Regions from separate parts of the Rheinheimera metallidurans genome, predicted to be linked through region 1. Evidence: predicted binding sites of a transcription regulator. Region 1 holds the regulator's gene; the other holds the start of a gene.
The links. Region 1 encodes FliA, which starts transcription of late flagellar genes. Its sites were predicted from a motif close to GCTAAAGTTNNNNNNNNNNCNGCCGATA; they were not measured.
Positions count from the first base shown of each region.

Region 2: MN199_RS07880 (DUF5610 domain-containing protein) is a predicted target of FliA. The motif match lies at 1,419-1,446, and genes of this name have one in related genera.

Region 1 is NZ_JALAHQ010000002.1:658,797-662,196, forward strand. It holds gene MN199_RS08445 (protein phosphatase CheZ) at 1-322, opposite strand, end outside; gene cheY (chemotaxis response regulator CheY) at 348-719, opposite strand; gene MN199_RS08455 (RNA polymerase sigma factor FliA) at 772-1,491, opposite strand; gene MN199_RS08460 (MinD/ParA family protein) at 1,488-2,366, opposite strand; gene flhF (flagellar biosynthesis protein FlhF) at 2,359-3,400, opposite strand, start outside.
Region 2 is NZ_JALAHQ010000002.1:536,444-539,843, forward strand. It holds gene MN199_RS07870 (pseudouridine synthase) at 1-213, shown strand, start outside; gene MN199_RS07875 (MFS transporter) at 166-1,356, opposite strand; gene MN199_RS07880 (DUF5610 domain-containing protein) at 1,490-2,086, shown strand; gene paeA (polyamine export protein PaeA) at 2,110-3,400, opposite strand, start outside.

The sequences.
Region 1 (3,400 bases):
CAATAGGTAAACACGACTCAACAGCGTCCATAGTGCGATTAGCCGCTTGTTCCGTCATATCGATAACGTGAATTAGCCGCTTTTTCGCATCGGGGATATCTTCTTCGAGTAAATTACTTAACGATGGGTCAATTTGGAAATTTTTTAACGAATCGTGTAACTGACGGGTTAGCTTTCCTACTTCGGCAAATAGCTCTGAAGATCCAGGTACAGCAAGTTGCTGTACCATCTGGTTAGCGGTTTCGTGCTCACCCATTTCAAGCAGTTGCACTAATTCTTTAGCTTGCTCAAGAGAAATTAAAGGCGCCGTAATTGCGGACATGGCTACGCTCCTATGTCAGTTACGATTAGCCAATCCGTTCAAATACTTTAGCCAACTTCTCTTGCAAAGTTGCTGCCGTAAAAGGCTTTACAATATAACCATTCACTCCAGCTTGGGCCGCAGCAATAATTTGTTCTTTCTTTGCTTCTGCCGTTACCATAAGTACTGGAATTTGTTTTAGCTTTGCATCGGCTCGAATGGCACGTAGCAAGTCGATACCTTGCATACCTGGCATATTCCAGTCGGTTACGACAAAATCAAAATCACCATTTTGCAGCATAGGCAACGCTGTGCTGCCATCATCTGCTTCAGACACGTTTGTAAAGCCCAGATCGCGTAACAGATTTTTTATTATCCGTCTCATAGTTGAAAAGTCATCAACTACAAGAATTTTCATGTTTTTATCCAAAATCCCCTCCGGCGAGATATTACTGTTATCTCAGAATAGGTTACAACCAATCCTGCATTCTGGCTTTTAATCTGACCAATGCCTGACTATGGATTTGACTGATCCGAGACTCGCTGACATTCAGCACGGCCCCGATCTCCTTCAAGTTTAGTTCGTCATTATAATACAGCGAAAGCACTAATGCTTCACGCTCGGGTAAACTACTAATTGTTTTTGCTAAATCATGATGAAAACTCTCATGAGCTTGGTTTTCATACAAATGATCGCTATCAGAATCACCCGCTGTTACTAGAACATCTTCAGGTATACCAAGATCTTCTATGCCGATTATTCTACCACTACTAATATCACTTAACATATGATGGTATTCATCCAAAGATATATCAAGTTTTTCAGCAACTTCACTGTCTTTTATATCTCTGCTGTACAGTGCTTCAAGCTCAGCTATTGTTTCTGCTATTAACCGCGCATTACGATGTACTGAGCGTGGTGTCCAATCACCACGGCGCATCTCATCGAGCATAGCACCGCGAATACGAATACCAGCAAAGGTTTCAAAGCTTGCGCCCTTGCTGCCATCAAAATTCTTTGCGGCTTCAATTAAGCCTATCATCCCTGACTGAATAAGATCATCAACCAACACACTGGCTGGCAAACGAGCCAACAGATGATAGGCTATTCGCTTAACTAAAGGCGCATGACGCTCGACCAGTTGCTGCATATGGTCAACACCGCCATAAGCTGCAATTTTTCTGCTCACACTACCCCCCGATCAGCTTTAGGTTGTAATAACTGCTCCAGAAAAAACTCTAAATGGCCAGACGCCACTACTGGCAATGGCCATTTTACAGCTTTTAACGCTAAACCTTTAATCGCCATACTCGCTGGCGTTTTGGGGAACAGTTCGATAAACGCTTTTTGTTTACGTGCTGCTTTACGTACGTTTTCATCATACGGAATGGTTGCAACCAGCTCTAAACTTACATCTAAAAAACGATCCGTAACTCGAGTGAGTTTGGCAAATAACTCTTGGCCTTCTTTTAAGCTGCGCACCATATTAGCGACGATCTTAAATTTCTCTACGCCGTGATCTCGGCTTAGAATCTTCATTAATGCATAAGCATCGGTGATAGATGAAGGCTCATCACAAACTACTACCATCACATCTTGTGAAGCTCGAGAAAAACTCAACACCATGTCAGATATACCTGCAGCGGTATCAACCAACAACACATCAACTGGCGTTTTTAATTCACTAAAGGCGCGAATAAGGCCAGCATGTTCGGCAGGTGCTAGCTCGGTCATACTTTGTGAACCAGAAGTGGCGGGTATAATTTTAATACCAAAAGGGCCGTCTATTATTACTTCGTCAAGTTCAGCCTCTCCGGCCAAAACATGAGATAAATTCTTTTCTACTCTAAGGCCGAGCATAACATCACAATTTGCTAAGCCAAGGTCAGCATCTAGTACTAACACTCTTTTACCAAGCTGAGCCATCGACATGGCAAGGTTAAGGCTGACGTTGGTTTTACCCACACCGCCTTTACCTCCAGTAATTGATATTACTTTTACCATCTGCTTATTCATTTTTCTCAAGCCGCTGGCTTGATCATCAGTATTAACATGACTATGCATAGGTTCCATCCGCGCGGTTCACCTCGTTGTTATACCACTGATGAGCCGTGCCTGTTTGTGCAATTCGTAATTGTTCTGCGTGTTGCACCAGTTTTGGTGCATCAGCAACCGCTATATCTTCCGGTACTCGCTGGCCATTGGTTAAATAACTTACTGGCAGTGCGTTCGCAATAGCGACATTAATAACTTCGCCCAAGCTCAAGCACTCATCAAGTTTGGTGAAAATACAACCAGACAAAGGAATACGTTTGAAATGTGTCACACTTTCTTGCATTACTCTTGCTTGTGCTGTGGCAGACAATACCAGATAACTTTTTATTTTAACACGACTATTGTGCATCAGGCTGGCAAGTTTCTCTGCTAAACGTACATCGCGCTGGCTCATGCCCGCGGTATCTATCAATATTAGTTTGCGTTGTTGTAACTGATTGATTAACAGCGACAGTTCATCGCTGTCTTTGGCCATTTTAACTGGACAACCAATAATACGTCCAAAGGTAGCTAATTGCTCATACGCGCCAATGCGATAGCTGTCGGTAGTAATTAACGCAACCTGATCGGCACCATGGCGTTTAGCAAACTCTGCAGCCAGTTTAGCGACAGTTGTAGTTTTGCCTACACCCGTTGGACCAACCAGTGCAACCACGCCACCGCGACGTAGTATATCATCATTAGTGGTACTTAGCTGGCCAGCCAGTAATTCTAGTGCAGCATCCCAAGCATCTGTGCTGTTTAGCTCTTCCGGCATAAAGCACGCTAACTGGTCAGCAACCTGTTCTGATAAGCCTAACTGTTGCAAGTTTTCAATAATTAGCGCGCGGATTGGTTCACGACGTGCTAGATCTTGCCACATTAAGCCAGACACTTGATGTTGTAATAATTGACGCATAGACAACATTTCATTGCGCATGGCGTCCATTTGTAGCTGTACTAATTTTGCTTGCTGATCTTGCTGTTTCGTTATTTCGCTAAGTTGCATTGAGCTAACATTAGCATTTGTGCCAGAATTTTGACGTTCAAACGCTGCAGCGCGC
Region 2 (3,400 bases), 120 kb from region 1:
ACGCGGCAGTTTAATATCACGCTAACTCAAGGCCTGCATCGGCAAATTCGCTACATGTGTAAAACACTAGGCTATCGGGTTACTGCATTGCAGCGCCTTAGTCTACATAACTTACAACTAGGCAATTTGGCCGCCGGTGAACTGCGTGAGCTTAGCGTGGCTGAATTAACTCAGCTGCAAGCGCTTAGCCTGTTGCCACAACCAAAGACATAACAGCAAGGTAACGCTATACATTAATAGCGCGCCAACTACGATGCCAGGCCAGTGTAACCATTGCCAAAACGGCTGCAAATATAAGCTGCCGGTACTGGCCCCCAGATAATAAAACACCAAATACAACGCACTGGCGCTGGCTTTAGCGCGTGTGGCACATTGGTTTACCCAACTGCTAGCCAATGAATGGGTTAAGAAAAAGCCAAACGCATTGATAAAAAAACCGAGCACAATACCAAACAAGCTAGTACTTAAGGTTATCAAAGTGCCAAGCATAAGAATAACAATACCCAAGGCCATACCCAGCGGCACCGGCACTTTAACCGCAACTTTACCTGAGATGGCAGAGCCTATTGTGCCGGTAAAGTAGGTGACAAATAGCAGACCAATCCAAAAGCTGGATAAATAATAAGGCGCTTCTGACAACACAAAAGCAATATAGGTATATTGATTTAAAAAAATAAAAAAGCTAAGTCCACCAATAAGATAAGTTAACAGCAATAAAGGCTGGCGTAAGTGATACCAGTTATCGGCTATTGCGTGGCGTGCGTTAAATGAGCTTGCCACAAAACGTCGTGCTGGCGGCAAGGTTCGCCAAACCAGAAAACAACTTAAAATACCAAGCGCAGTAACCGGCCAAAACACCCACTGCCAATGGCCAATATCAGCCAGCGCGCCAGCCATTAACCGGCCGCTAATACCGCCTAACGAGCTAGCACTAATATAAAAACCAACGGCTGCCACTAATGCCGGTTTAGTATACTCTTCACCCATGTAGGCAATGGCAATAGCTGGTAGGCCACCTAAAAATATCCCCTGTATCGCCCGCCAAAATAATAGTGCGGCAAAGCTATTTACCTGCGTTAATGCCAATGTACTTAAGGTCATACCCACTAACGTGATTAACAGCAGTTTTTTTCGGCCCCAAGCATCGGATAAAGCAGCGTAAACTAATAACGACAAGCCCAAAAACAACGTACTAATGGTATAAGCCCAAGAGGTTTGTAACAGGCTTAAGCCAAATTTACGGCTTAATTCAGGCAGCAATGGCTGCATTAAATGCAAATTAGCAAACACCACTACGGCGGCTAAGCACAAGGCAAAGGTACTGCGATAAAACATCGCACTTTTGTACTCAATCACAGCATTAAACCTATTAAAGAAATAACGCCTAGTATAAAGGCTATTAGTTTATAAATATAAAAATTAAAGTTTTATTAGTTGCTACCGATAACCTGATAAGCACTATACTAAGGTAAAATTTTAGGAGCATATTATGGCTATCACATCAGGTGGTAATACGTCGATTACAAACGCAGCAAAACCCAGCACTGCGCCGGTTAAACCCGAAGAAAATCAAGAAATTAAAAATCAAGCGGCGCAAGCTAAGCAAGCGCAAAACATCGCCATTATGCGCGCTAATGAACAGGTATCATTGCGCAGTAATAACGATTCGTTAAGTTTATTATATAAAACCGCACTAGATGGTATTAACGCAGAGCTTGAACCTGTTATGGGTGCAAATGCTGCACAAAAAATTTACGACTCGGGTATAGATACTTCACCAGAAGCGACAGCAGATCGCATTGTTGCCTTTGCCACTGGTTTTTATAGCCGCTATAAAGAGCAAAACCCCAATAAATCGGAAGAAGAAAACCTTGATAACTTTTTAAAGGTTATTGGTGGTGGCATTGAAAAAGGCTTTGCCGATGCTAAAAATATCCTTAAAGGTTTACAAGTATACGAAGGTGAAGTGGAAACGGGTGTAGATAAAACTTATGGCTTAGTGATGAAAGGCTTAACCAGTTTTCGCGAAAAAATGCTAGAACTGGCGACCAATCCCGAAAAGGCTGCTGCGGATAATACGCAATAGCAGCCTTACGGCTGCTATGTTATTTAGGCTTTATCGCTAGTTTCAATTGGTGCAATGCGGGTTACTAACAGCTGATCTATCTTGTAGCTGTCGATATCCACTACTTCAAATTTATAATCGGCATGTAACACAAAGTCGGTACGTTTGGGTATTTTACGCAAAGTAAACATCATAAAACCAGCAATGGTTTCATAGTTTTCTGAATTAGGAAAACCGTCTATATCGAGTACACGCATTACATCTTGTAACGGTGTAAGCCCTTCTACTAGCCAAGAGTTTTCATCACGAGCAACAATCTGGTCTTCCTCTGAATTTACCAGCTCACCCATCACAATACTCATTACGTCTTTTAGCGTAATAATACCCACCACCAACGCGTACTCATTCATAATGATGGCAAAATCAACACCAGCCGATTTAAAATGCTCTAGCACTTCGTATAGTGACAAGGTATCAGGAATAATTAACGGTGCTCGAACTATACCTTCTTTTTTTAGCGATATAGGTTGGTCATGCAATACCTGCATTAAAATATCTCGGGTATCAATATAACCAACCACTTTATCCAGTACGCCTTCTACCACTAAAAACTTTGCATGTGGATGCTCGGCAAGCTTAGCTTTAATACCTTCTTGCGTTTCATCAGCGGTAAAATAAATAAGGCTTTCACGCGCTGTCATTGCTGAGGTTACGGTGCGAGATTCCATATCAAATACATTTTCTAGTAACTGATGCTCATGCTCTTGTAATACACCAGCCTGCGCGCCAGCTTCCATCATGGCAATAATATCATCTGGCGTAATATCATCTTTACGCATCGTTGGCACTTTAAATAAGCTAAAAAACAGGTTGGCTAAGCCGTTAAATAACCAGACAAAAGGCTTAAGTACGGTAATTAAAAACAACATTGGTGTAACAACACGCACGGCAATTTTTTCAGGTGAAATCATCGCCAAACGTTTTGGCATTAAGTCAGCAAATAAAATAAATAATGAGGTAACAAAAAATACTGATAAAGCGAAACCGGCTTTAGGCACCCAACTGCCGCTAAAAAATAATGATAATAAGTGACTAAAGTATGGCGTGAATGCCGACTCACCTAAAATACCGCCCAAAATAGCTACCGCATTTAAACCAATTTGCACAATAGTAAAAAAGTTACCTGGGTGTTCTTGCAGCGCTAATACCTTTTCAGCGTCCACATTACCCTCGGTAGCCATTAGGCGTAAGCGCATTTTACGCGATGCGGCGAGCGCGATTTCCGACACGGAAAAAAACGCACTGCTTGCAACCAATAAAATGATTAGCAGCATA